4 regions of the Pseudomonas sp. ZL2 genome follow, and region 3 is predicted to be linked to each of the others. Evidence: riboswitches for the same ligand, from Rfam matches in the RefSeq annotation. Region 3 holds a riboswitch; each other region holds the start of a gene.
What was found. Region 3 has a riboswitch for cobalamin ahead of ABM562_RS10875 (CbtB domain-containing protein). Riboswitches for the same ligand answer to the same signal wherever they lie in the genome.
Positions count from the first base shown of each region.

Region 1: linked by a shared signal. The riboswitch ahead of ABM562_RS17880 (TonB-dependent receptor) and the one ahead of ABM562_RS10875 (CbtB domain-containing protein) in region 3 are both predicted to bind cobalamin.
Region 2: linked by a shared signal. The riboswitch ahead of ABM562_RS14255 ((2Fe-2S) ferredoxin domain-containing protein) and the one ahead of ABM562_RS10875 (CbtB domain-containing protein) in region 3 are both predicted to bind cobalamin.
Region 4: linked by a shared signal. The riboswitch ahead of cobO (cob(I)yrinic acid a,c-diamide adenosyltransferase) and the one ahead of ABM562_RS10875 (CbtB domain-containing protein) in region 3 are both predicted to bind cobalamin.

Region 1 is NZ_JBGOGX010000027.1:17,811-24,943, reverse strand. Features, by position in the region: gene ribD (bifunctional diaminohydroxyphosphoribosylaminopyrimidine deaminase/5-amino-6-(5-phosphoribosylamino)uracil reductase RibD) at 1-434, shown strand, start outside; gene lpxO (lipid A hydroxylase LpxO) at 592-1,491, shown strand; gene ABM562_RS17890 (carboxymuconolactone decarboxylase family protein) at 1,685-2,029, shown strand; gene ABM562_RS17885 (GNAT family N-acetyltransferase) at 2,125-2,682, shown strand; cobalamin riboswitch at 2,855-3,060, shown strand; gene ABM562_RS17880 (TonB-dependent receptor) at 3,170-5,311, shown strand; gene ABM562_RS17875 (LysR substrate-binding domain-containing protein) at 5,423-6,340, opposite strand; gene ABM562_RS17870 (tartrate dehydrogenase) at 6,440-7,133, shown strand, end outside.
Region 2 is NZ_JBGOGX010000017.1:44,311-51,443, forward strand. Features, by position in the region: gene ABM562_RS14235 (ABC transporter substrate-binding protein) at 1-702, opposite strand, end outside; gene ABM562_RS14240 (ornithine cyclodeaminase) at 951-1,997, opposite strand; gene ctlX (citrulline utilization hydrolase CtlX) at 2,018-2,935, opposite strand; gene ABM562_RS14250 (ABC transporter substrate-binding protein) at 3,069-4,001, opposite strand; gene ABM562_RS14255 ((2Fe-2S) ferredoxin domain-containing protein) at 3,998-4,384, opposite strand; cobalamin riboswitch at 4,491-4,694, opposite strand; gene ABM562_RS14260 (sigma-54-dependent Fis family transcriptional regulator) at 4,700-6,511, opposite strand; gene ABM562_RS14265 (ABC transporter ATP-binding protein) at 6,756-7,133, shown strand, end outside.
Region 3 is NZ_JBGOGX010000010.1:90,148-97,280, reverse strand. Features, by position in the region: gene ABM562_RS10895 (DUF1272 domain-containing protein) at 1-20, opposite strand, end outside; gene cobM (precorrin-4 C(11)-methyltransferase) at 64-810, opposite strand; gene ABM562_RS10885 (cobalamin biosynthesis protein) at 841-1,239, opposite strand; gene ABM562_RS10880 (CbtA family protein) at 1,244-1,936, opposite strand; gene ABM562_RS10875 (CbtB domain-containing protein) at 1,948-2,133, opposite strand; cobalamin riboswitch at 2,232-2,459, opposite strand; cobalamin riboswitch at 2,519-2,717, shown strand; gene cobW (cobalamin biosynthesis protein CobW) at 2,814-3,881, shown strand; gene cobN (cobaltochelatase subunit CobN) at 3,885-7,133, shown strand, end outside.
Region 4 is NZ_JBGOGX010000028.1:44,845-51,977, forward strand. Features, by position in the region: gene ABM562_RS18260 (C40 family peptidase) at 96-629, shown strand; gene ABM562_RS18265 (O-methyltransferase) at 647-1,294, shown strand; gene ABM562_RS18270 (PQQ-dependent sugar dehydrogenase) at 1,373-2,689, opposite strand; gene ABM562_RS18275 (hypothetical protein) at 2,758-3,336, opposite strand; cobalamin riboswitch at 3,484-3,706, shown strand; gene cobO (cob(I)yrinic acid a,c-diamide adenosyltransferase) at 3,872-4,483, shown strand; gene ABM562_RS18285 (cobyrinate a,c-diamide synthase) at 4,480-5,775, shown strand; gene bluB (5,6-dimethylbenzimidazole synthase) at 5,766-6,419, shown strand; gene cbiB (adenosylcobinamide-phosphate synthase CbiB) at 6,419-7,133, shown strand, end outside.

The DNA.
Region 1 (7,133 bases), on a different contig from region 3:
TCATGCACCAGGCCCTGAGCGAAGGCCGCCGCGCCTTGCCCACCTGCCTGCCCAATCCCCCGGTGGGCTGCGTGCTGGTGCGCGACGGCCGGATCATTGCCCGCGGCTTTACCCAAGCACCAGGGCAACACCACGCTGAAGCCATGGCCATGGCGCAGTTCGACGGCGATGCCGACGGGGTGACGGCCTACGTGACCCTCGAGCCCTGCTCCTTCCATGGCCGCACGCCGTCCTGTGCCACAGCCTTGATCAAGCGCGGCATCAAGCGCGTGTTCGTTGCCATGCTCGACCCCGACCCGCGCAATGCCGGGGCGGGTATCGCGTTGCTCGAACAGGCCGGCATAGAGGTGATCATCGGCTTGCTCCAGGCACAGGCGGCGGGTGACCTGACGCCCTACCTGAACAGGGCCGGGGCAGCGCTCGACGTTTGCTGAGGGACAACCGCGCGGGCTGAATCGTTAAGGCAAACGGTTGCGCCTAGCACTATGGTCGGGCACATAACCGGTAACATTTAGTTCAAACCGTGGACATGATTGTTTATGCTGGCGGGCTTATGCCATGGCGCATCGCCACATCGACAAGTATTCGCCCATGAAAATTTTCTTAGTTCTACTGTTTGTTTTCTCGATTGCCTACGTCCATTTCCGCGGCCGGGTACGGCACAAGGTCACCCGTCAGCTGGGTGATCACTCGAGCTTCCTGGCCCCGGTCAACGTGTTCCTGTACCTGTTCTCCAAGCTGCCGGCCAAGCCGTACCTGCCAGTCGAGTCCTTCCCCGAGCTCAAGCCGTTGCAGGACAACTGGCAGGAAATCCGCGCCGAGGCCCAGCAACTGCTGCACGTCGGCGAGATCAAGAGCTCGCAGAACTACGACGACGTCGGCTTCAACTCGTTCTTCAAGAGCGGCTGGAAGCGCTTCTACCTGAAGTGGTACGGCGAGAGCCACCCTTCGGCAATGAAGCTGTGCCCACGCACCACCGAGCTGCTGCAGGGCATCGGCACGGTCAAGGCGGCGATGTTCGCCACCCTGCCGCCGGGCTCCAAGCTGGTGCGCCACCGCGACCCTTACGCAGGCTCGTACCGCTACCACCTGGGCCTGGACACGCCAAACGATGACGCTTGCTACATCTGCGTCGACGGCGAGAACTACGCCTGGCGCGACGGCGAGGCGGTGGTGTTCGATGAAACCTACATCCACTACGCCTCGAACCAGACCGAGCACAACCGCATCATTCTGTTCTGCGACGTCGAGCGTCCGCTCAAGTACCGCTGGGCCACGGCGTTCAACCGCTGGTTCAGCCGCAGCGTGATGGCCGCGGCCGCCGCGCCCAACGATGCCGGTGACAAGACCGGCGGCATCAACCGCCTGTTCACCCGCATCTACAAGATCCGCGAGCGCGGCAAGGCGCTGAAGAAGCGCAACCGCACCCGTTACTACCTGGAGAAATGGGCGGTGGTGGCGGCGCTGGTGCTGGTGTTCATCTATATCTGACTCAGACCGCTATCGCTGGCAAGCCAGCTCCCACAGGTTCAGTGCATGCTTTCTCTGTGGGAGCTGGCTTGCCAGCGATGAGACCCTCTCCCTCCCAAAGTCTTGCCTTTCCCCGACCATCGACCAACGGCGCCCTGCCGCAAAAAAAACTAACGTCACTGTTCTAGTTGCCAACCACACCAAGGTGAAGACAATGAGCATGATGGACTGGGATGCCTACCGTAATCAGTTGATGGGCGGCATCGGCGATCTCAAGCAACTCTCTCCCGACACGGTTAACGGTTACATGACCGCCAGTGGCGCCGGAGCCAGGACCAACCACCTGGACGCCAAGACCCGTGAGCTGATTTCCCTGGCCGTGGCAGTCAGCACCCGCTGTGACGGCTGCATCGCCGTGCACTCGGCCCAGGCGGTCAAGCAAGGCGCGACCCGCGAAGAAATCGCCGAAGCCCTGGGCGTGGCCGTGGCCATGAACGCCGGGGCGGCGCTGGTGTATTCGGCGCGGGCACTGGATGCCGTGGGCAAGGCTGGGCTGTAACCTCTCCCTCACGTGAGCGCGCGGTCGCGCCGCGCCTCACCCACTTCCTGGCGTTTTCGCATAAGCTAGCGGGCGAACCGTTTTCAGGAACCGCCATGATCCACATCCGCCCCATGACCGCCGCCGACTTCGAGCTTTTCTGGCCGACCTTCCAGGGCATTGTCAGCGCCCGCGAAACCTATGCCTTCGACCCGGCCATGAGCCAGGAGCAAGCCCGCCAGCTGTGGCTGGAAGCGCCGCTGCGAACCCTGGTGGCCGAAGAGGATGGCGTGCTGCTCGGCTCCTACTTCCTCAAGGCCAATGCCGCCGGCCCCGGCAACCATGTCAGCAATTGCGGCTACATGGTCTGCGACGCCGCCCGTGGGCGCGGTGTCGCCAGGTTGATGTGCGAGCACTCGCAGCAGCTGGCCCGGGAGCTGGGTTTTCTGGCCATGCAGTTCAACTCGGTGGTGTCGAGCAACGAGGTCGCGGTGGCCTTGTGGCAGAAGCTTGGCTTTGCCATCGTCGGGCGTTTGCCCAATGCCTACCGGCATGCGCGCCTGGGGCTGGTGGACAGCCTGGTGATGTACAAGTGGCTGGAAGAGCCGAAGCAGCCAATGCTGATCGGGCGCAAGAATATCGAGGCGGTGGTGTCGCGCAAGCGCGGGCGTTGAGACGTCGCTGTCTGAGCTGGACTCATCGCTGGCAAGCCAGCTCCCACAGCTACGGTGCACACCGAACCCTGTGGGAGCCGGCTTGCCGGCGATGCTGTTGACCTAGAAGCGCCACCCAAAAACTGATCTGCTCAGATACGCAAGCCGTTGACTGCAAAGGTTTTCGGTGTTCAGATGCGCGCCAGTTTCAGGTGTCCTGCGCCGCCGTGCGCAGGGTGAAACGGGAAGCCGGTGCGTCATGCAAATGACCAGTCCGGCGCTGCCCCCGCAACGGTAAGCGAGCGAAGCCTTCGAAACACCACTGTGCCTCGGCATGGGAAGGTGAAGGCCTTCACGACCCTCGCAAGCCCGGAGACCGGCCTGAAGCTTCTGTTTGGCAACCCCGCGGTGGGCGGGCGCAGGCCGGTTGGCGTCCGCCTGCGCGTGCGCCATGCCTCCATGCGTTGTTCCCTCCGGGATTCATTCTTCCTGTTGACTGTGGAACGACATGTCCCGAAATTCCAAGCTTCATACCCTGGCGGCCAATGCCCTGGCCCCCTGCCTGGCATTCTCCGTGCCGGCTTTCGCCGAAGACACCAGCCCCTCTGCCCTGGCCCTGCCCTCGACGGCCATCACCAGCAGCAGCGACAACCAAACCATCAGCCTGGCCACCCCGCTGCCGACCGGCTCGCGCCTGGACCTCAGTGCCATGGACACCCCGGCCAGCACCAGCAGCCTCGCCAGCGAGGTCATCGACGGGCGCAACAACCTCACCGTGCAGGACGCCGTGACCCGCTCGCCGGGCATCACCTCGGTCGCCACCCCGGGCAACGGCAATACGGCGCTGTCGGCCCGCGGCTTCAGCGGCCACGGCTCGGTGATGACCCTGTTCGACGGCTCGCGCATGTACACCGGCGCCGGTACCCAGAGCTTCCCGGTCGACCCGTGGATGGTCGAGCGCATCGACGTGATCCGTGGCCCGGCCTCGGTGCTGTACGGCGAAGGCGCCACGGGTGCGGTGATCAACGTGATTCCGAAAAAACCTTTTACCGGCGAGATCCGTAACCACCTGCGCCTGGGCTATGGTTCCTACGACCGCCAGCAACTGGGCCTGGACAGCGGCGGCTCGCTGAGCGAGCGGCTGAGCTACCGGGTGACCCTCAACCGCCAGGAAAGCAACGGTTGGGTCGACCGCGGCGACTCGAAGAACCTGGCCATGAGCGCCGCCCTGCGCTTCGATGCCAGCGACGACCTGAGCTTCACCCTCGCCCACGAGCGCGGCGATGCCGACCCGATGAACTACTTCGGCACGCCGCTGATCGACGGCCATTATCGCGACAGCCTGCGCAAGAAAAACTACAACCTCAAGGATTCGGCCCAGCACTACCACGACGAGTGGACCCGCTTTAACACCGACTGGGCCATCAGCGATTCGATCAGCGCCAGCAACCAGCTGTACTACATCAAGAGCCGCCGGCACTGGCGCAACGCCGAGGACTACACCTGGAACAGCGGCGTCGGCCAGCTTGAGCGCGGCAGCTACCTGGAGATCAAGCACGACCAGGAACAGGTCGGCGACCGCCAGAGCTTCACCTTCGACCATTCGCTGTTTGGCCTGGCCAGCAAAACCGTGGTCGGCGCCGAGTACAACCGCATCCGTTTCGGCATCGACAGCAACTCGCCGTACAACGACATCGGCGGCGATTTCATCGACCCGTGGCAGCCGGCGCCGGGCTACTTCCACAGCGCCAGCCCGACCCGCCCGCAAACCGACAGCACCACCCGCACCTTCGCCCTGTTCGCCGAGAACCGCACCCAGCTGTCGGAGCGCTGGTCGCTGGTCACCGGCATTCGTCGCGACCAGAACCACATCGACCGCAACAACCTGGTCAACGACACCCGCACTGACCGCAGCCTCAACGGCGGCAACTGGCGCGCCGGGCTGGTGTTCGCAGTCAACGACGAGCTGAGTCTGTACGGCCAGTACTCCACCAGTGAAGATGGCGTCAGCGACCTGGTGACCTTGAGCCCGAGCCAACAGAAGTTCGACCTGACCGAAGCCAAGCAGACCGAGTTCGGCCTCAAGCAGCTGTTCTGGGATGGCCGTGGCGAGTGGACCCTGGCGGCCTATCACATCGTCAAGAAGAAGCTGTTGGTCGACAACCCCGACACCCACCAGAAGGAACAGGCCGGGCAGCAGACCTCCGATGGCCTGGAAGCGACCCTGGAGCTGGCCCTGGCCAACCAGTGGCATGTCTCGGCCAACGCCTCGGTGGTGCGCGCCAAGTACGACGATTTCGACCAGACGGTGGGCGGGCAAACCGTTTCCCGTGCTGGCAATCGCCCAAGCAACGTACCGCGGCGGACCGCCAACCTGTGGGTCAGCAAAGGCTTCAGCCACAACGTAGACGCCGGCATGGGCCTGCGTTATGTCGATGAGCGCTATGCCAACACCGCCAACTCCCAGAGCGTGCCGGGCTTTACCGTGGTCGATGCCAACCTGGGCTGGCAGGTGCTGCCGGATGTGCGTCTGGGCCTGCAGCTGAACAACCTGCTCGACCGGCGTTATGCGGCCACTGCGCACAGTGGCGAGCAGTGGCTGATGGGTGAGCCGCGGTCGTATTTTGCGACGGTGGATTACACGTTCTGAGGTGAACCGGGGCTGCGTTGCAGCCCATCGCCGGCAACGCCGGCTCCCACAATGGGCCTGTGTACACCGGGCCTGTGGGAGCTGGCCTTGCCAGCGATGAGGCCGGCCCTGTCAACCTAGCTCAGGCAAGCTATAGCGCTCGGCAAAATACTGGCGAAAAAACTCCACCGCCACCCGCACCTTGGCCGAACTGGCCAGCGGCGAGGTATACACCGCCCAGATGTCCGCCGGCTGGTGATACTCCGCCAGCACCTGCACCAGGCGCCCATCGGCCAGGCTGTCGTGCACATCCCACCACGAGCGCAGCAAAATTCCTCGCCCATCCAGGCACCACTGGTGCGCCACTTCACCATGGTTGCTCGACAGGCTGCCGGTCACCCGCACGCTCTCCTCGCCCCCCGGCCCTTCCAGCTGCCACACGCCAAACGGGTGGTCACGCTCCTTGATCACCAGGCAATCATGGCTGGCAAGCTCGGCCAGCACCTTGGGCGTGCCGCGCCGGGCCAGGTAGGCCGGGGAAGCGCACAGCACCCGGCGGTTCCTGGCCAGCGGCTTGGCAATCAGGTTGGGGGCGATGGCGTTACCGACGCGAATATCCAGGTCGACGCCCTCTTCAATCAGGTCCACCAGGCGGTCATGCACGTCCAGGCGCACATCCAGGCGCGGGTAGCGCTCGGCCAGTTCCGACAACGCCGGGGCCACAAATCGCCGGCCCAGGCCAAGGCTGCTGGCAATCCGCAGCTGGCCCACCGGTTCGCGGTGCTGGGCGCTGATGTCGTCGCCCATGCGCTGCACCGCATCGAAAATCTGCTGCGCCCACTGGTACACCCGCTCGCCCTCCTCGCTCACCGTCACCCGCCGGGTGGTGCGGTGCAGCAGGCGCACTTCAAGGGTTTGCTCAAGCACGCGGATGCGTTTGCTGATGAACGCGGCCGACATGCCGAGCTCTTCGGCCACCGCCGCGAAGCTGGCGCGCTTGGCCACCTGGAGGAAGATATTGAGGTCGTCGAGGCTGGGAAGATTATTCACGATGCGTGCACTAAGAATCCATGAATCACGAGATTATCTCTGAATCCTGCCCTTATAGCATGAGCCGCACCTGTTCCCTAGACAACGAGTGCGCCCCTCATGAGCAAGACTTTCAGAATCGCCGCAATTCCCGGTGACGGCATCGGCAACGAAGTACTCCCCGAAGGCATCCGCGTGGTCGAGGCCGCCGCGCGCAAGCATGGCCTGGACATCAGCTTCGAATTCTTCGAATGGGCCAGCTGCGATTACTACCTGGCCCACGGCAAGATGATGCCGGACGACTGGTTCGAGCAGCTCAAGGATTTCGACGCCCTGTACTTCGGCGCCGTGGGCTGGCCAGACAAGGTCCCGGACCACATCTCGCTGTGGGGCTCGCTGCTGAAGTTTCGCCGCGACTTCGACCAGTACGTGAACATCCGCCCGGTGCGCCTGTTCCCCGGCGTACCCTGCCCGCTGGCCGGCCGTGAGCCTGGCGACATCGACTTTGTGGTAATCCGCGAGAACACCGAAGGCGAATATTCGTCCCTGGGCGGGCGCATGTTCGAAGGCACCGACAACGAGTTCGTGCTGCAGGAGTCGGTGTTCACCCGCCGGGGTGTCGACCGCATCCTCAAGTACGCCTTCGAGGTGGCGCAAACCCGCGAGCGCAAGCACGTGACCTCGGCGACCAAGTCCAACGGCATGGCCGTGAGCATGCCCTACTGGGACGAGCGCACCGCGGCCATGGCTGCCAATTATCCGGAAATCAGCTGGGACAAGCAGCACATTGATATCCTCTGCGCCCGCTTCGTGC
Region 2 (7,133 bases), on a different contig from region 3:
AATGCCTTTGTCGAGCAGGGCCTTGAGCTCGCTGTCGTTCTTGCGCAGGCCCATGGCGATGTCCAGGGGCAGGGTGGGGTCCTTGATCGCCGGGCCGCTCTTGAAGTCGGCGCCTTCGGGCTTGGTGAGGAAGTTCAGCTGGGCTTCGAGCTTGTCGGTCAGGGTGGCGTCGAGGCGGCCGTTGATCAGGTCGGCGTAGTTCTGGTCCTGGGCCTGGTAGGCCTTGACCTGGGCCCCCAGCGGCGCCAGCTTGGCACGGGCATACGCTTCCTGCAGCGAGCCCTGCAATACGCCGACCTGCTTGCCCTTGAGCGATTCGGGGGTGTCGCCGAAGTCGGCGTTCTTGCGCACGATCACCGAAGTCGGGCTGAGGAACAGCCGGGCGCTGAAGTCGATCTGTTTCTGCCGCGCCGGGGTCACCGCCATCGACGACATGATTGCGTCGAACTTGCGTGCCCGCAGGGCCGGGATCATGCCGTCGAATTCGTTGTGCACCCAGGTGCATTTGACTTGCAGCTTGGCGCAGATGGCGTTGCCCAGTTCGATGTCGAAGCCTTGCAGGCTGCCATCGGCGGCAACGGATTCAAAAGGGGGGTATTCGGGGTAGACGCCGAAACGGATCTCGGTCCATTCCTTGGCCTGCACCGCACTTGCGCACAGTGGCAGGAGCAGCACGCTGAGGAGCTTTCGCAGCGAAGTCATATGAGTATCCCTGAGTTTTATAGTTGATGTAGGGCAGTGGTGCGCTTCTGGTCTTTTAGTGACTCTCTGGTCGGGCTCAGAATGCGCGATGACGACGTTTTTTTTGTGTCGTTTGCGCCGGCGTCGGCTGCCGGATTTTGCTGTTAACGCGTGTATGGCAGCCGAATCGGCTGAGACACCTCCTGTTTAAGCTTCCCTTGCAGCAGTTTCCGATCTGCCGCGCGCTGGCACGGCAGAATCGGTCGGGTTCAGGCGCGTTTTTTCTGCAGGTTTTCAACCGGTGCACGCAGCAGCGCGAACAGGTCTTTCGGGTCCTTGAGTTCCGGCACCAGGGCGATCTCGCTGCCGATGTCCAGGGCCTTGGCCACGTCCAGCACATAACGCAGCGCCGAGTAATCTTCGAGGGCGAAGCCGACCGAGTCGAACAGCGTCACTTGCGCGGCGTTTTCGCGACCGGCCACCTGGCCGTTGATCACTTGCCAGAATTCGGTGGTCGGCGAGTCGGCGGGCATTTGCTGGATTTCGCCTTCGATGCGGCTTTGCGGTTCGTACTCGACGATCACCCGCGCGCGCTCGACGATCTCGCGGTGCAGTTCGGTCTTGCCCGGGCAGTCACCGCCGACGGCATTGAGGTGCATGCCCGGCTCGATCATCTCCGGCGTGAGGATGGTGGCGTAGGCCTTGTCGGCGGTCACCGTGGTGACGATGTCGGCGCCGCGCACCGCTTCGGCGACGGAACCGGCGACGGTTACCTTGATTGCAGGGAAGGCGCTGAGGTTGGCGACCAGTTTGGCGCTGGCGGCCGGGTCCAGGTCATACAGGCGAATGTCTTCGATGCCCAGCAGGGCGTGGAAGGCCAGGGCCTGGAACTCGCTTTGCGAGCCGTTGCCGATCAGCGCCATGCTGCGGCTGTCCTTGCGCGCCAGGTAGCGGGCGGCCAGGGCCGAGGTCGCGGCGGTACGGATAGCGGTGGTCAGGGTCATTTCGCTGAGCAGCACCGGCGCGCCGGTATCGACGTCGCCCAGGGCGCCGAAGGCCATTACCGTGAGCATGCCGCGATGGGTATTTTTCGGGTGGCCGTTGACGTACTTGAAGGCGTACAGGTTGGCGTCGGACACCGGCATCAGCTCGATCACGCCATCGGGCGAGTGGTTGGCCAGGCGTGCGCATTTTTCGAAGTCCTGCCAGCGCAGGTAGTCCTCACGGATGTACTCGGCCATTTCGCTGATGCAGGTGCTCAGGCCTTTGCGTACCACCAGGCGGCTGAGGTCGGTAACGTCGATATAGCGGGTCATGATGAACTCCTTTGTTGTAATCAGTGACGGACGGGCAGGTGCACTTCGGCGAGCATGCAGCGCGCGCTGCCGCCGCCAATGCGCTCGATATGGTCGATGTTCACCACCACCGGGTGGCTGTGCTGTTCGACCTGCCGGCGCTGTTCGGGGCTGAGCGAGCGCCAGGCGCTGCGCGACATCACCAGCAGCGGCTGGCCTTGCTTGTCGTGGACTTCAAGCATGTTGCCGGCGAAGCCTTCGAGCTGGTCGAAATCCAGGGCCAGGATGTCCTTGCCGGTGTCGCGCAGCGAGTGCTCCAGGGCGCGGCGCTCGGCGGCCTCGGGCAGGGCCTGCAGGCAGACCACCGAGAGCCCGCGGCCAACGCTCATCATCACGTTGCAGTGATAGATCGGCGCCTGGTGGCGGTCGACGGCGTGGAACAGGCACAGGCGATAGTCGAGCTGTTCGGCGAACAGGCGCAGGGCCTGGGTGTGGGTGCGCCCGGAATGGCAGGCATAGCTGATCCGGTGCTCGCGATCCAGGACCATGCTGCCGGTCCCTTCCAGATACATACTCTGCTGTTCCAGGGGGCTCAGATCGATGGTCTGACGGACGGCAAAACGCTCTTCGAGCACCTTGAGCACGCCCTTGCTGCGCTCCAGGCGGCGGTTCTGGCCTTCCATCGGATAGAGCACCAGGCTGCCGTCGGCGTGGCTGCTCCACCAGTTGTTGGGGAAAATCGAGTCAGGGGTGTGCGGCGCCGGGGTGTCCTGCACCACCAGCACTTCGACGCCGTGCTGGCGCAGGGTGTCGACGTAACCATCGAACTCTTCCAGCGCTTTCTGCTGTGCCTGCTCCGGCTCGAGCAGGGCTTGCTGGAAACGGTTGTTGAGGGCGGTATCCGGGTTGAAGGCGAACCGCGCCGGGCGGATCATCAAGACTGTATTTGTTGTTTGCATCGAGGCACGCATCCGGGGTTGGCTGTGTGCTTATTGTCGACGTGATCAATGATAAATCCCGGCTGAAGCGCGTTGGGCGCTCAGCCGGTAAAGCTGAAATAGTGGGTTTGACAGCGGAATCTGCTGTGATGACTCAAGGTGGGTCTTGCTTGAAGGCGCGCAGCTGCCGCGCCAGGCTCAGCGCGGTGCTGGCGCTGTGTTCGCCGGCAAGGATGTGGGTGAAGGGCAGGTCGATCAGGCGATTGTTGCGCACGGCTTGCAAGTGCGAGAGCGCCGGGTGCTTGCGCAGGTAAGCGCGCTTGCCGGCGGCGGGCGACCACACTGCATCGGCAAGGATGATTACGTCGGGGTCGGCGCGCAGCAGGCTTTCGGCATCGACCGTGACCCGGTTCAGCTCGACCTCGGCGTAAAGGTTGCGGCCGCCCGCCGCGTCGATCAGTTGGGTGATGAAGCCGCGCTTGCCTTCGCTGTGCAGGCCGTTGACCTCGCTGTCGAGGTAGAACACCGACAGCGGCTGCCCGTGCCCGGCGATGGCTTTAGCAGCGGCCAGATCCTGGCGCTGGCGGGCGATCAGGTGGCTGGCCTGGGCGTCGCGCTGCAACAGGCGGCCGAGGACACGCAGGTCTTGTTCAACGGCGGCAAAGCCGTTTTCGGTCGCTGGCGCGCAGGCGTTCTCCAGCAGGTAAGTGCCGATGCCGTTGGCTTTCAAGGTCGTGCGCAGGGCTACGCCGTCGCTGTCGCGAAAGGCACTGGCAAAACCGCCGACCAGCAGGTCGTAACCCTGGGCATAGACGACCTCGGTTGCCGGGTAGCGGCGTGACAGCAGGGGGACGCCGCGATAGCGTCCGCTGGCCAGGGCTTGCGGGTCGTCATCGATATAGCTGACCGCGGCCAGGGTTGGGCCGGCTTCAAGGGCCAGCAGCAGGTCGGCGGCGTGCTGGTTGAGGGCCAGGATGCGTTGTGGACGGTCATGTGGCAGTTGCCAGGTCTGCCCGCAGTTTTGATAGTCCAGGGCCAGGGCGCTGCTGCTCAACACGGCCAGCAAGCTGGCGCCGAACCACCTCATGACACCTGGCCATTGAGCAGCAGATCGGGCACCGGCTGGCCCTCGATCAGGTGTTCGCGCACCAGCCGTTGCGCGTCTTCGGCGTTGGCTACCCGGTACCAGCAACGGTCCGGATACACCGTCAGCACTGGGCCGAGGTTGCAGGGGAACTGGCAATGGCTGCGGGTCAGCAGCACGCCGTCAGTGGTTTCGATACGGTTGGCCACCAGCAGCTCGCGGCGCAGGACTTTCCACAGCGGCAGGGCACCGCGTTGCACGCAGCGAGGGCCGGTGCAGAGCATCACGTGGCGGGTATGCTCGGGGATCTGCGACCACTCGGGCTTGCTCTGGATTTCATCTTCGGCGACGCGGCCGCGGCGACGCTTGGGGGTTGTTGCTGTCATGGACTTCTCGAAAAACATTCGCGAAGCGCACAGGAGGGCCCCAGCCAACACGCGCCAGGCAGCCGGCTCGTGCCCGCCCTCCGCAGGTTTGCCTAAATGACTGCGTGCAGTCGTGGGGCTTCAGGCCGGTCTCCGGGCTTGCGAGGCTTGAAGCCATTCGCCTTCCCATGCCTGTGGGCACAGTGGCGGGTTGAATGCTTCACTCGCTTACCGTTGCGGGGGCAGCGCCGGACTGGTCGATAACGACGCACCGGCTTCCCGTTTCACCTGACGCACGGCGGCGGCAGGCACCTGAAACTGGCAGGCATCTGACCATCAGCCCAGGCGTTCGTCAACTGTACCGGCCTGGCCCTGGGCGTGCAGGCGCTTGTACAGGGTGGTGCGGCTGATGCCCAGGGCCCGGGCCAGGGCCGAGATATTGCCGTTGAGGCCTTGCAGGCGCTGGCCGAGGTCGTCGGCGCTAGCTGGTGGCGGCAACACGGGGGGCTGCGGCCTGGAGGCGGGCAGATCGGCAAAGAAACTGTCCGGCAGGTGCTCCACAGCAATCGGCCGCCCGCCCGCCAGCGCCAGTGCGACCTGGAGCACGCTGGCCAGCTGGCGCAGGTTGCCCGGCCAGGGGTGCTGGAGCAGCAGTTCCAGCACCTTGCCGGGCAGTTGCGTCGGCGCCCCGGGCTCGCGGTGCTGCTGGTGGAGCTGTTCGATCAGGGCCAGGCGGTCGCTGCGTTCGCGCAAGGGCGGCAGCATCAGGCTGAGACCGGCGATGCGGTAGTACAGGTCCTGGCGAAAGTGGCCCAGTCGTACTTGGTCGGCGAGGTTCTGGTTGGTCGCCGAGACCACGCGGATATCCACCGGGATCGGTTCACCACTGCCCAATGGCTGGATGTTGCGGGTCTGCAGAAAACGCAGCAGGCGTGCCTGGGTCGGCAGCGGCATGTCACCGATTTCATCGAGAAACAGGATGCCCCGGTCGGCCTTGCGGATCAGGCCGATGTTGCCCTTGTGATGGGCGCCGGTGAATGCGCCTTTCTCGTAGCCGAACAGCTCCGACTCGACCAGCTCGGCCGGAATCGCTGCGCAGTTCACCGCAATCAACGGCTGGCCGGCGCGGCTGCTGGCGCGGTGCAGGGCATTGACGAAGACTTCCTTGCCAGCTCCGGTTTCGCCCTCGATCAATAGCGGAATGTCCTTTTCCAGCAACAACCCGGCCTGGTGCAGGGCCTTGTCGATACGCGGGTCGCAGGTGGTTTGCGCATGGCTGACCGGTGTGGCCCGCGGGGCTTGGGTGGGGGCATGCAACAGGCAATGAAAACGGTTGCGCCCGGTCACCTGCACGGCGAACGGTTGCTCTGCGCTGTGGCCGAGCAGTTGCACCAGGGGCGTCCTGAACAACTGCTCCAGGTTCAGTTGCAACGGATTCTGGCCGAGCAAACTGTCGGCCCGGCGATTGGCCGCCAGCACCCGGCCCTGGTCATCGAACACCAGCAGCCCGGCCCATTGGCTGTCGAGGTTGTTGGCGCCGGTATTGAAGCTCAGTTGCCGGTAATCCCCGGCAAAGCGCGCCAGGATCAGGCGGTTCTCCAGGCTCTGGCTCATCATCCGCACCAGGCCCTGGGTTTGCGCCGTCGGCAGGTAGCTGTCGCTGGACACATCGAGTACGCCGATCAACTGGCGCTCGGCGTCGAACAAGGGGGCGGCGGCGCTGGCCATGAAGCGGTTGAGCTTGAGGAAGTGCTCATCCTGGCTGACATGCACCGCCTCGCCGGTAGCCAGGGCGGTGCCGATGGCATTGGTGCCCACCCCTTGTTCCCGCCAGCAGGCGCCGGCGACAAAGCCGTGGCGCTGGCGCGGGTCGATAAAGCGGCGGGTGCCCCAGGCATCGAGCAACTGGCCCTGATGGTCGCTGAGCATGATCAGGTAACTGGAGTTGCCGAGCAGGTGCGCGTATTGCGGCAGCACCTCGTCGCGGGTGGTGCCCAGCAGTGAATGCTCGCGTTCGAGCAGTTCGCTGACCTGGGCGGCGGATGCTTCGCCGAACTGCGGTTGTGACTGGTGATCCAGGCCGTAGGCGCGGCAGCGCTGCCAGGAGGCCTGGATCAGTTGCGCATGGGCGCTGGTGGATGCGGCCATGGGCCCGTCCTCTGCCGGCGGCAGTGTTGTTGTTTTTGTCTGATCCAGTGTTGTTCAGTCCTGTTCATTGTCAATGCCGCGGCTGTTCAACTGTGCAGCGAAGGCTGTTCATTTCTGTTCAGGTGTGAACCCCGGCCATTGGTAAATTCGTTGAAATGCTTTTGCCGGCAAAGGCTTGGCAACTGCTGGCACGAATCTGGCTCTGCCTTGTGCGCCTGCTCGATAACAACAAGAAGGCCGCGCCATGTCGCTCACGCTCGAACATGTCAGCCGTACCGTGGATAACCAGGTGTGCATCGACGATGCCTGCCTGAGCTTCGAGCCCGGCTCGTTCAATGTGCTGCTCGGCCGCACCCTGGCCGGCAAGACCAGCCTCATGCGCCTGATGGCCGGGCTTGATCGGCCGGACCATGGCCGGGTGCTGATGAATGGCGAAGATGTCACCGGCCGCCCGGTGCGCCAGCGCAATGTGTCGATGGTCTATCAGCAGTTCATCAACTACCCGACCCTGAGCGTGTTCGAGAACATTGCCTCACCCTTGCGCCAGGCGCGCATGGCCGAAGCGCTGATCCGCGAGAAAGTCCAGCAGACCGCGCAGATGCTGCGTATCGAGCCGTTTCTG
Region 3 (7,133 bases):
TTCGGGCGCAGTTCGAGCATGGTCAGGTCCTCGCAGGCGGATCGGAATCGTCAGTGTATACGCTCAGGGCCGGTACAGGTGGGCATGCCCGGCGCGGTACAGCGCCGACTCCGAGAAGGTGTCGTTACCCAGCACCCGGCCCACCAGAATCAGCGCGGTACGGCGAAAATCCTTGGCCGCGGCCAGCTCGACAATCGTCTCCAGGGTCCCCAGCACCCAGTCCTGATCCGGCCAGGTCGCCCGGTGCACCACGGCAATCGGGCAGTCAGCGCCATAGTGCGGACGCAGTTCTTCGACGATTTTTGCCAGGTGCTTGACCCCCAGGTGCACAGCCAGGGTGGTCTGGTGGCGGGCAAGGTCGGCCAACTGCTCGCCAGCGGGCATCGGTGATTTGTCGGCGTAGCGAGTGAGGATCACGCTCTGGGCGATGTCCGGCAAGGTCAGCTCGCAGCCGAGCAGGGCGGCGCTGGCTGCAACGGCGGTGACGCCGGGGACGATCTCGTAGGGAATGCCCAGCTCGCGCAGGTAGCGGATCTGCTCGCCGATGGCGCCATACAGGCTGGGGTCGCCGCTGTGCACCCGGGCCACATCATGGCCCTGATCATGGGCGCGCTTGATCGCCTCGATGATCTGCGCCAGGTGCAGTTCGGCGCTGTTGATCAGGGTCTCGGCGCGGTGACCTTCCAGCACTGCGGCCGGGACCAGGGAGCCGGCGTAGATGATCACCGGGCAGCGCTGGATCAGGCGCTGGCCCTTGACGGTGATCAGCTCCGGATCGCCGGGGCCGGCGCCGATGAAATAGACGGTCATGGGGAGTCCTTGCGGGGAAAGTGCAGATTATCAGCGAAAACCGCTGGTGCAGGCCAATGCCAGGCTGGCGTCGGCCTGCAGGGTGCGGGGTACCAGTAGGCGGGCCGGGCTGCCAAGCTGCTCGGCCAGGGCCAGGGCGGCGCTCTCGGCCACGCCATAACAGCCACTGTGCCGGTAAGCCACCGCAGAACGATGGCTCAGGCGTTGTTCGAAAACAGCCAGTTGCGCCGCACTGAAGAACAGCAGCGGCACGCCCAGGCACCGGGCCAGTTCATGCAGGCCGGGTTCGTCGTGCTTGAGGTCGATGCTGGCTAGGCCCATGACCGCGCCGGGCGGCAGGTCATGGGCGAGCAGGGTACGCGTGAGCAGGTCGCTCAGGGCGTCGGCCGGGCAGCCGCGACGGCAACCCAGGCCGAGGTACAGCTGCATCCGTTCAGGCCTGGCTCGAACGGCGATACAGCCAGGCACTGATCAGGCCCAGGGCCAGCCAGAACGCGGCGTTGGTCAGCAGCGAAGCGACCTTGAACTCGGCTTCCAGGGCTTCTGGGGCGAGCATCTGGTGGACTTCAGGCTGCGGCGCGCCAATCACGTGAGGCACCACCAGCAACACTGCACCGACTATCTTCAGCAGCCAGTTGTGGGCGAACACGATCAAGGCCAGACCGACGGCGGTGGCGGCAGCCGTGCCGACCCACCAGGCTTGGCGCTGGGCCAGGTCGGCGGCAGCAGTACCCGGCAGCTCCGGGGGCAGGCCCAGGGTCGGCGCCAGGCAGAACACGGCAAAGCCGCCCAGGCCCCAGAGCGCGCCGCTGATCACGGTCTTCGGTGCGCGCAGGGTGTAGAGCGCGGCGAGGATCAGGGCGAAACCGACCGCCACCACCAGGTTGCCGCCGGTGGTCGACAGCACCCGCTGCCAGCCGTCTTCCGGCGACCAGGCTTCGCTGTCGTGATGATGCTCGGCGGTACCGGCCGCATGTTCATGGGGCGCCTCGACCGCAGGCGCGGCGCTTTCATAGGTTTCCGCCTGGAGAATCAGCGGCGCGACCCAGAAGCTTTGCAGCAGGGTCAGCAGCAGGGCGGCCAGCAGGCCGGTAAAGCCTGCAGTACTGGCGATACGCTTGATCATCGGGGCAGCACTCAGTGGCAAGGGAAGGCGGCGCTGTGGCGGGTATCGTGGGCGGCGTTATGCACCGCTTCGATGTGCGAGAAACCGGCGAAGTAGACCAGGCACAGGCCCAGCAGCGAGGCGCCGACAGCAACCAGCAGGCGCTGGCTGAGGCTTGAAGGGGTAACGGCTTCATTACTGGCGGTACTGGTACGCATGGCGCTTTCCTCTTGGTGTTGTCGGCAACAGGCAAGCGCAGCCAACCCCTGCACGAGGATCGCCCAGGGGGTGTAACAGCGCCCGCCCACCGCGGGTTTGTTCGGTCAAGCGTCGGGCCGGTCTCCGGGCTGGTGAGGGTTGGCAGCTGGCCACACCACAGGCGTCACCTTCCCATGCCAGGCAGCGGGCACAGTGGTTCTGACGCTTTTCTCACTTACCGTTGCGGGGGCAGCACCGGACTTGTCGTACACCAAATAAAGAAGTGTATGACGCACCGGTTTCCCAGTTTCACCCTCAAGGGGCACCCAAACGAATGGCGTTAGCAAATCACGGGCGCGGGCAGGCGTCAATCGTGACAGCAGTTGACCGCTCACCGGGCACTGCGTAGCCTAGCCGCTTCGAGGTTCTTCGGCGCTGGCCGAAGCTAAGACGGGAACGCGGTTGAAGCCGCGGCTGCCCCCGCAACTGTAAGCATTGAAGCGTTCGACACAGCCACTGCACCGCGTGCGGGAAGGCGTCGTTCGACTGGCCCTGGCGCCGGTGCAATGCAAGCCAGGAGACCTGCCTCGGACAGTTTCCGACATTCAACCGGGCGGGGTGATCCGGTGGCGAACAGGCCAGGTGCGTGACACCTTTGGCGCTCGTCCCGCATGCCCGCCATCCTGCCAAGGGCATCGACATGAAAACACTGGCCAAACTCCCCGTCACCATCGTTACCGGCTTCCTCGGCTCGGGCAAGACCACGTTGCTGCGGCATATGCTCGACAACGCCCAGGGGCGGCGCATCGCGGTGATCGTCAACGAGTTTGGCGAGCTGGGCATCGACGGCGAAATCCTCAAGCAGTGCAGCATCGGTTGCAGCGAAGAAGAGGCCAACGGCCGCGTCTATGAGCTGGCCAACGGCTGCCTGTGCTGCACCGTGCAGGAAGAGTTCTTCCCGGTGATGCGCGAATTGGTGGCCCGTCGCGGCGACCTCGACCATATCCTCATCGAAACCAGCGGCCTGGCCCTGCCCAAGCCCCTGGTGCAAGCCTTCCAGTGGCCAGAGATTCGTAACGCCTGCACGGTCGATGCGGTGATCACCGTGGTCGACAGCCCGGCCGTCGCCGCCGGCACCTTTGCCGCCTACCCGGACCAGGTCGATGCCCAACGCAAGCTCGACCCCAACCTGGACCACGAATCGCCGCTGCACGAGCTGTTCGCCGACCAGTTGGCCAGCGCCGACCTGGTGGTCCTGAACAAGGCCGACCTGATCGCTGCCGACGACCTGGCCAAGGTGCGGGCCGAAGTCGTAGAAGAGCTGCCACCGGCGGTGAAGGTGATCGAAGCCAGCAGCGGCCGTCTGCCGCTGGACGTGCTGCTGGGCCTGGGCGCCGAATCCGAGGCGCATATCGATGGCCGCCGCACCCACCACGATTCGCACCACGACGGTGACGATCACGACGACCATGATCACGACGCCTTCGACTCGATCTCCATCGAGCTGCCGCAAGCCGACGAAAGCCTGCTGCTCGATGCCCTGACCCAGTTGGTCGTGCAGCACGGCATCCTGCGGGTCAAGGGCTTTGCCGCTATCCCGGGCAAGCCGATGCGCCTGCTGATCCAAGGCGTGGGCACCCGTTTCGACAAGCACTTCGACCGCGCCTGGCGCAGCGAAGAGCCGCGCACCACGCGCCTGGTGCTGATTGGCCAGGAACTGGATGCGGCACAACTGGAAGCGAGCCTGCGCGCCGCCCTGGGCGCTTGACCGATGCACCTGCTGCGGACCCAGCCCGGTGGTTTTGTACCGGACGACAGCATTGCCGACCTCGGCCAGACCCCGGCCGAGCTGGTAATCCTCTGCAGCGGTGACTCGCACCTGGCGCTGCTGGCCGAAACCGCCCAGCAGTTGCCCGAGGATTTCCCCAGCCTGCGTCTGGCCAACCCGATGCAGGTACAGAATCACGCCTCGGTCGACCTGTATGTCGACCAGGTGCTGCGCCATGCCAAGGTCATCCTGGTGTCGCTGCACGGTGGCGTCGGCTACTGGCGCTATGGTGTGGAACAGCTGCTGGAGCTGGCCGCCCGTGGTGTACAACTGATCCTGGTGCCGGGCGACGACCGTCCGGACCCGGAGCTGACCAGCCTCAGCACGGTGCCGGCCGAGCAGGCCGAACGGCTCTGGCACTTTCTGCGCCAGGGCGGCAAGGCCAATGCCCTGAACCTGTTCAACTGCCTCGCCAGCCAGCACTTGAATTGCGCCTACTCCTGGAGCGAGCCGCAACAACTGCCGCGTACTGCGGTGTATCACCCGCGCAAGGCGGCTGCGGCGCTGGAGGACTGGTTCGGCGAGTGGCAGGTCGAGCAGCCGGTGGTGCCGATCCTGTTCTATCGCTCGCACCTGCAGGCGGCCAACACCGCCTTCATCGATACATTCTGCGAGCGTTTGCAGCTGGCCGGGCTCAACCCCTTGCCGATTGCCGTGGCCAGCCTCAAGGAGGCCGGTTGCCTGCAGCAGGTCGAGGACTGGCTGGACCAGGTCGACGCTGCACTGATCATCAACACCACAGGCTTTGCCCAGTCGAGCCCCGAGCAGCCGCACCTGCGGCCGTTTCGCCGCGATATCCCGGTGTTGCAGGCGATCTGCGCCCAGGACAACGAGCCGGCCTGGCAGGCCAGCGAGCAGGGCCTGGGTGCCCGCGACCTGGCCATGCACATCGCCTTGCCGGAGCTGGACGGGCGCATCATCACCCGGCCGATCAGCTTCAAGGACCTGGCCTGGCGCAGCGAGCGCAGCCAGTCCGACGTGGTCTGCTACCGCGCCCAGCCCGAGCGCATGGACTTTGTCGCCGAGCTGGCGCGGCGCTGGTGTGACCTGGCGCAGCTACCCAACGCACAGAAGCGTGTGGCGCTGATCCTGGCCAACTACCCGACCCGCGATGGCCGCATCGGCAATGGCGTGGGGCTCGACACCCCGGCCGCGGCGCTGAATATCCTGCGCGCCTTGCAGGCGCAGGGCTATCCCCTGGCCCCCTTGCCCGCCAGCGGTACGGCGCTGATCCAGGCCTTGCTCGGTGGCGTCAGCAATGACCTGGACAGCCTCGACCTGCGTCCGTGCATGCAGAGCATGGCCCTGGACGATTACCTGGCGGCGTTTGCCGCCTTGCCCGAGGCCAACCAGATAGCCGTGCGCGAACGCTGGGGCGAGCCGAGCCAGGACCCGATGTTCCGCAGCGGGCGGATGATGATCGCCGGCCTGCGCTACGGCCTGACCTTCGTCGGCATCCAGCCGGCCCGTGGTTACCAACTGGACCAGAGCGCGGTCTACCATGACCCCGACCTGGTGCCGCCGCACGCTTACCTGGCGTTCTACTTCTGGCTGCGTCACGGCTTTGCCGCCGATGCGCTGATCCATGTCGGCAAGCACGGCAACCTGGAATGGCTGCCGGGCAAGGGCGTTGGCTTGTCCGACAGCTGCTGGCCGGACGCCTTGCTCGGCCCGCTGCCGAACATCTACCCGTTTATCGTCAACGACCCGGGTGAGGGCGCCCAGGCCAAGCGGCGCACCCAGGCGGTGATCATCGACCACCTGATGCCGCCGCTGACCCGCGCCGAAACCTATGGGCCCTTGCGTCACCTGGAACTGCTGGCCGACGAGTACTACGAGGCGCAGTTGCTCGACCCGCGCCGGGCCCGCGAGCTGCAGCGCGACATCCTGGCGCTGGTGCGCGACAACCATATCGACCGCGAGCTGCAGATCGAAGGTGCGCTGGACGATGCCGCGGTGTGGCTGCCGCGCCTGGACACCTACCTGTGCGACCTCAAGGAGTCGCAGATCCGCGATGGCCTGCATGTGTTCGGCGAGTCGCCTGCCGGGCGTTTGCGCACCGATACCTTGCTGGCCCTGTTGCGGGTGGAGCGCGGTGATGGGCGCGGGGCCAACGGCAGTTTGTTGCGGGCCCTGGCCAGGGCGCTGAACCTGGGCTTCGATCCGCTCGATTGCGACCTTGGCCAACCCTGGCAGGGCCCGAGGCCTTCACTGCTGGCTACATTGGACGAGGCATGGCGCACGGCGGGCGATACCCGCGAGCGCCTGGAGCTGTATGCCAGCCAGTTGATCGAGCAGACGCTCGACGGCACCGTGCAGCTTGCCGGCGGCCCGGAATGGGCGCAAGTGCAGGCCATTCTCGAGGCGCTGGAGCAGCAGGTCGCACCGCGACTGGACGGCTGCGGCCCGGCAGAAATGCACGGCCTGCTCGCTGCCCTCGACGGCCGTTTCGTGCCCGCTGGCCCGAGTGGCGCGCCAAGCCGCGGACGCCTGGACGTGCTGCCGACCGGGCGCAACTTCTATACCGTCGATGTGCGCAACCTGCCGACCACCACCGCCTGGCGCATCGGCTTTGCCTCGGCCAACCTGATCCTCGAGCGTCATCTGCAGGACCATGGCGATCACCTGCGCCAACTGGGCCTGTCGGTGTGGGGTACGGCGACCATGCGCACCGGTGGTGACGATATCGCCCAGGCCATGGCCTTGCTCGGTGTGCGACCGGTGTGGGCCAGCGGCAGCCAGCGGGTCGACGATTTCGAAATCCTGCCCTTGAGCCTGCTCGACCGGCCGCGGGTGGACGTCACCTTGCGCGTCTCGGGGTTCTTCCGCGATGCCTTCGGCAACCTGATCAAGCTGTTCGACGCTGCTGTGCAAGCGGTGGCGGCACTGGATGAACCGGATGACCTCAACCCCCTGGCGGCCAAGGTCCGTAGCGAACGTACTGAATTGCTGGCCCAGGGTGTGGATGCCGAACAGGCGGGCCGTCAGGCCGGCTGGCGGGTGTTCGGGGCCAAGCCGGGCGCCTATGGCGCGGGCGTGCAGAATGCCATCGACGGGCGCCTGTGGAATGACCGCCAGGACCTGGCCGAGGTTTACCTGAACCACGGTGGCTATGCCTACGGCGCTGCCGATGACGGCACGCCGGCGCGCGCCCACTTTGCCCGGCGCCTGAGCCAGGTGCAGGCGGTGGTG
Region 4 (7,133 bases), on a different contig from region 3:
CTCGTCGCCGTGCGTGTTTACAGAAAGCGTCTAATCTAAATTCTCAACTCTTTTCGGCTCTTGGCCGAAGCGGCTTCAGACAGGATGTTCTGACCATGGCGATGATGGCGCGCTTCGCTGTACTTTCCCTCGCAGCACTGCTCGGTGCATGCTCAAGTCATGCCCCGGCCCCGCGTAAAGTGGTCGAGCCTGCCGTCATGGCCCCGCAAGTCTATTTCTCCCCGGTTGCCGAAGACGTGCTGTTCCGCGCCCTGGGCCTGGTTGGCACGCCGTACCGCTGGGGCGGCAACACCCCGGATTCGGGTTTCGATTGCAGCGGCCTGATTGGCTATGTCTATCGCGATGCCGCCGGTATTTCGCTGCCGCGTTCGACCCGGGAAATGATCGGCATCCGAGCGCCGAGCATCGAGCGCACCGACCTGCAGTCCGGCGACCTGGTGTTCTTTGCCACCAATGGCGGTTCGCAGGTTAGCCATGCCGGCATCTATGTCGGCGAGGGGCGCTTCGTCCATGCCCCGGCCACCGGCGGAACGGTGCGCCTGGACTACCTGTCCAACAGCTACTGGCAAAAAACCTACCTGAATGCCAAGCGCGTGCTGCAGCCAGCGCATCTGGCGCGTAACCCCTGACCTTCGCGAGGTAGATGATGACCGCGCAGACGCTCTACCTCGACGACCCCCTCTACCACTACCTGCAAAGCGTGTCGCTGCGCGAAACGCCGTTGCTTGCCCGTTTGCGTGCCGAAACCCAGGCCATGCCCGAAGCGCGCTGGCAGGTAGCACCGGAGCAGGGGCAACTGCTGGCACTGCTGGTACGCCTGATCGGCGCGCAGCGGGTGATTGAAGTGGGTACCTTCACCGGCTACAGCGCCTTATGCATGGCCCAGGCCATGGAACACGGGCAGTTGCTCTGTTGTGATCTTGAAGGCAGCTACAACGCCGTGGCCTGGCGCTACTGGCAGGAGGCCGGGGTCGCCGAGCGCATTGAACTACGCCTGGCGCCCGCCCTGCAGACCCTGGCGACGCTGCCGTCAGAGCGCTACGACCTGATCTTCATCGATGCCGACAAGGCCAACTATCCACACTACCTGGAACAGGCCCTGCGCTTGCTGCGGGTTGGCGGGCTGGTGCTGTTCGACAACACCTTGTGGAGCGGGCGGGTGCTGCAGGGAACGCCGGACAGCGAAGACACCCGGGCGATCCAGGCATTGAACCTCACACTCAAGGATGACCCGCGGGTGGACCTGTCGATGCTGCCGATTGGCGATGGCTTGACCCTGTGCCGCAAGCGCTGAGAGGGCGCAGGGTATTGGTGCATGTGATCTGTGTGGGAGCCGGCCTTGCCGGCGATGGGCCGCATAGCGGCCCCCAGGTCACTTGGCCTTGCTCACCCGCCAGATCTTGTTGCCCACATCATCAGCCACCAGCAACCCTCCGCGCCGGTCGTTGATCACCCCGACCGGGCGGCCCATGGCCTTGCCCTCGTCATTGAGGAACCCGGTCAGCAGGTCAATTGGCTTGCCTGCAGGTTTGCCTGCGGTGCTGAACGGCACAAAGATCACTTTGTAGCCGCTGTGCGGCTTGCGGTTCCATGAGCCATGCTGGCCGATGAATGCGCCTTGCTCGAAAGGCGCCGGTAGCAGGCCCTGCTCGGCAAAGGTCAGGCCCAGCGACGCCGTGTGCGGCCCCACTGCATAGTCCGGCGCAATGGCGCTGGCTACCAGGTTCGGATCAGAAGGGTTGACCCGCTGATCGACGTGCTGGCCGTAGTAGCTGTAGGGCCAGCCGTAGAAGCCGCCATCCTTGACCGAGGTAATGTAGTCGGGCACCAGGTCGCTGCCGATCTCGTCGCGCTCGTTGACGGCGGTCCACAGCTGGCCGGTATGGGGTTCCCAGGCCAGGCCGTTGGGGTTGCGCAGGCCGGAGGCGAATATGCGCTGCTGGCCGCTGGCCGGGTCGATTTCCCAGATCGCCGCACGGCCTTTTTCCTGGTCCATGCCGTTCTCGCCGACATTGCTGTTGGAGCCGACAGTGACGTAGAGCTTCTTGCCGTCACGGCTGGCGATCACGTTCTTGGTCCAGTGATGGTTCAGTGTGCCGCCCGGCAAATCAGCCACCGGCGTACCCGGGCCCTTGATCGAGGTGGCGCCGGATTCGTAATGAAAGCGCAGCAGGCGATCGGTGTCGGCGACGTAGAAGTCGTTGCCAACCAGGGCCATGCCAAACGGAGAATTGAGGTTTTCGATAAAGGTCGTGCGGGTTTCCGCGACGCCGTCATGGTCGCTGTCGCGCAGCAGGCTGATGCGGTTGGCGCTGGGGACGCCGGCGCCGGCGCGGTCCATGACCTTGCCCATCACCCAGCCGCGAATGCCCTTGCCGTCATCGGGCTTGGGCGGGGCATTGGTTTCGGCCACCAGGATATCGCCATTGGGCAGGGCGTAGAGCCAGCGCGGGTGGTCCAGGCCTTCGGCAAAGGCCGCCACCTGAGTGCCGGGCGCGGCCTTGGGCGTCATACCCCGGGGCCAGCCGATGGCCGGGGCGATGTTGACGGTGGGAATCAGGGTCTTGTTGGGTTCGGGCAATTGCGGCGACGGGCCGACCCCGTCGCTGACCTCCAGGCGCGCGTTCTCGCCGCACCCGCTTAATCCCGCAGTCACTGCCAGCAGCAGTGCAATCCGGCTGATGCCCATGTCGTTTCCCTCGCGATGATGGCCGCTATTGCCAGTAGAGGCGGATCAGGCGCGGGAGGTTCCCTGGTTCAGGCCTGCTTGAGCAGCAACGCCACCCCGGGGTGGTACTGGCCGGCTTCGTTGTGCAGCTTGCGGTAGGCGTAGGGGAAGTACCAGGCAATGGCGCAGGCGTTGTGCTTTTGCAGGTCGTCGACCAGGTCCTGTAGTTCTTCGGGGCTGGCGTGCTGGCCGGCTTTCCAGGGGCTGGCGAACAGCGCGGCGACCTTGAGCTGGCTGGGCGCGGCAACCTGGCGTGCGGCATACACGGTTTCGGCCAGGGCATTGTTCAGGTCCAGCCTGGCAATTTTCGGCCAGCGCTGGCTGGCTTGCAGGTAGGCGGCTTCTTCGCGGTTGGCGATGTACAGGTCGCAGCGACCTTCACGATCACCGTCATCGCGCTGCTTCTTGCTCTGATGCTGCTGCAGGGTCACCAGCTCGGCTTGCCAGGCGGCGGCCGAAAGCAGGCCGAGGTTGGCTTGGGCACCGTGCCAGTAGGGCGCATCGCCATCACCGAGGGTGTGGTTGAAGCGGTCGATGCAATCGACCCAGCGCTCCAGGGCGGGGCGCAGGAATTCCAGGCGCGCATTGTTGATGATCAGGCCTTGCATGCTGCTCTCCCTTATAGTTGTGATCGAGTACAGCCGAGGTATGGCTATTTGATATCACTGAAGTCAGTGTTGCACAAGATGTCAAAGGCGCCATTGATCCAGGCCAGTTCAGCGCCTTTCATTGACGCTCCGGGTGCAACCCTCTAACCTTCGCGACTTGTTTCAGGTGCTCTGCAGGCGATGGCCTGGCAGGGTGAAACAGGGAAGCCGGTGGGCGCGCAAGGCGCGCGAATCCGGCGCTGCCCCCGCAACGGTAGGTGAGTCAAGGCCGCGCAGGGCCACTGGGTGTTCGACCCGGGAAGGCGCACGGTCCCGGGTGTTCATGGCCCCGCTCACAAGCCCGGAGACCGGCCTGTTACAGCCAACGGCATCACGGAGGGTGATGCGCGGTTCCTCCGGCCTGTGCCGTAGCCCTGCGCGTTTTCCGTCTGCCATATCCATTCATTTGTCACGCCGTTCCTCGCCGCGAACCCTGAGCAGCCATAGACTGCTACGCTCGTTGCGGGTCGGCCGACAGTGGTTTGCGGAGAACCTCATGACTGAATCCACCGAGCGCGACGAACGCCACCTGGCGCGTATGCAGCGCAAGAAGGCCGTCATCGACGAGCGCATCGCCAATTCGCCTAACGAATGCGGCTTGCTGCTGGTGCTCACCGGCAATGGCAAGGGCAAGAGCAGTTCGGCCTTCGGCATGCTCGCCCGGGCCATGGGCCATGGCATGCAGTGCGGCGTGGTGCAGTTCATCAAGGGCCGCAACAGCACCGGCGAAGAGCTGTTCTTCCGACGCTTCCCGGAACAGGTGCGCTACCACGTGATGGGCGAGGGCTTTACCTGGGAAACCCAGGACCGCCAGCGCGATATCGCTGCTGCCGAAGCCGCCTGGGCAGTGTCGCGGCAGATGCTTCAGGACCCGTCGATCGCCTTCGTGGTGCTCGATGAGCTGAACATCGCCCTCAAGCACGGTTACCTCGATCTGGACCAGGTCCTCAGCGACTTGCAGGCGCGCCCGCCGATGCAGCACGTGATCGTCACCGGTCGTGCGGCCAAGGATGAAATGATCGAACTGGCCGACACCGTCACCGAAATGGGCATGATCAAGCACGCCTTCCAGGCCGGTATCCGCGCCCAGAAGGGCGTCGAGCTATGAGGGATGCGCGCCATTGCCCGGCGGTATTGATCGCCGCACCGGCTTCCGGCCAGGGCAAGACCACGGTGACCGCCGCTCTGGCGCGCCTGCATCGCAACCAGGGGCGCAAGGTCCGCGTATTCAAGTGTGGCCCGGACTTTCTCGACCCGATGATTCTCGAGCGCGCCAGCGGTGCGCCGGTGTATCAGCTCGACCTGTGGATGGTCGGCGAGCAGGAAAGCCGCCGTCTGTTATGGGAAGCGGCGGCTGAGGCCGACCTGATCCTGATCGAAGGGGTCATGGGGCTGTTCGATGGCACGCCATCGAGCGCCGACCTCGCTCGTCATTTTGGTGTGCCGGTGCTGGCGGTGATCGATGGCACGGCCATGGCCCAGACCTTCGGTGCCCTGGCCCTGGGCCTGGCGCGCTATCAGCCGGACCTGCCGTTTGCCGGGGTGCTGGCCAACCGCGTCGGTACCCTGCGCCACGCTCAATTGCTCGAAGGCAGCCTGACCGAAGGGCTGCGCTGGTACGGCGGGCTGTCGCGAGAAACCGGCATCGAACTGCCGAGCCGCCACCTGGGCCTGGTCCAGGCCAGTGAACTGAACGACCTCGAAGCACGCCTGGATGCAGCTGCAGCCGCCCTGGGCGCCAGTTGCGATGCGGCTTTGCCGCCGGCGGTGAGTTTCGCCGCGCCGACCGAGCTTGTGAGCGAGCCCTTGCTGCAAGGTGTGCGCATCGCGGTCGCCCGCGACGAAGCCTTTGCCTTCACCTATGGCGCCAACCTCGACCTGCTGCGGGCCATGGGCGCGGAGCTGGCGTTCTTCTCGCCGCTGCATGACGTGAGTTTGCCGCAGGCCGACAGCCTGTACCTGCCCGGTGGTTACCCGGAGCTGCATCACCAGGCCCTGGCGGCCAACTCGCCGATGCTCGCAGCCATTCGCGCCCATCATCACGCCGGCAAGCCGTTGCTCGCCGAATGTGGCGGCATGCTCTATCTGCTCGATGCCCTGACCGATGTCGCTGGTGAGCGCGCCGAATTGCTCGGGTTGCTGGCTGGTGAGGCGGTGATGCAGAAGCGCCTGGCCGCCCTGGCCTTGCAGGCGGTGGAATTGCCCGAAGGTACCTTGCGCGGGCACACCTACCATCACTCGCTGACCAGCACCGGGCTTGAGCCGATTGCCCGTGGCCAGAGCCCCAACGGTGGCCGTGGTGCCGAAGCGGTGTATCGCTGTGGCCGGCTGACCGCTTCCTACGTGCATTTCTACTTTGCCTCCAACCCCCAGGCGTCGGCGGCGCTGTTGTGTCCATGACCGAGCATGCCTTTACCGAAGCCGAACGCGCGGCGGTCTACCGCGCCATTGGCGAACGCCGTGACATGCGCCACTTCAGCGGCGGCGAAGTCGCCCCTGAACTGCTTGCACGCCTGCTGCAAGCCGCGCATCAGGCCCCCAGTGTTGGCCTGATGCAGCCCTGGCGCTTTATCCGCATTACCCGACGTGAACTGCGCCAGCGTATCCAGGCCCTGGTGGAGGAGGAGCGGTTGCGTACCGCCCAAGCCCTGGGCGAGCGCTCCGACGACTTCATGAAGCTCAAGGTCGAAGGCATAAATGACTGTGCCGAACTGCTGGTTGCCGCGCTGATGGATGAGCGCGAAGCGCATATCTTCGGCCGCCGAACCTTGCCGGAAATGGACTTGGCATCGCTGTCGTGTGCGATCCAGAACCTCTGGCTGGCCGCCCGCGCCGAAGGCCTGGGCATGGGCTGGGTATCGCTGTTCGAACCCCGGGCCCTGGCCGAGCTGCTGGGCATGCCGGCCGGTGCCAAGCCGCTGGCAATCCTTTGCCTGGGGCCGGTGCACGAATTTTACCCGGCGCCCATGCTGGTGCTTGAAGGTTGGACCACGGCGCGTCCGTTGCACGAAATGCTGTTTGAAAACCAGTGGGGAGAGTCTTGATGAGTGTGGCGTTGCTGACTGTGGCCGGGGTGGCGCTGGATGCGTTGCTGGGCGAGCCCAAGCGCCGGCATCCACTGGTCGCCTTCGGGCGCATGGCCGGGCGCCTGGAGCAACGCTTCAATGCCGGTGGCCGCGGCTGGCGCAGCCATGGCGTCACCGCCTGGTTCCTGGCCGTGGTGCCGCTGACCTTCCTGGCCATGCTGCTGTCCTGGTTGCCGTACATTGGCTGGCTGGTGGAAGTGCTGGCGCTGTATTGCGCCCTGGGCCTGCGCAGCCTCGGCGAGCACGTGACGCCGGTGGCCGAAGCCTTGCGCCAGGGCAACCTGGAACACGCCCGCCAGCGCGTGGGTTACCTGGTCAGCCGCGAAACCCGTGAGCTGGATGAAACCGCCGTGGCCCGCGCCGCCACCGAGTCGGTGCTGGAGAACGGCAGCGATGCGGTGTTTGCCGCGCTGTTCTGGTTCGTCGTTGGCGGTGTGCCGGGGGTGGTGCTCTATCGCCTGAGCAACACTCTGGACGCCATGTGGGGCTATCGCAATGAGCGCTTCGAACGCTTCGGCTGGGCTGCGGCGAAGATCGACGACCTGCTCAACTACATTCCGGCGCGGCTGGTGGCCCTGACCTACGCGCTGCTGGGCAAGACCCGCCTGGCCCTGCACTGCTGGCGGCGCCAGGCGCCGTTGTGGGACAGCCCCAACGCCGGCCCGGTAATGG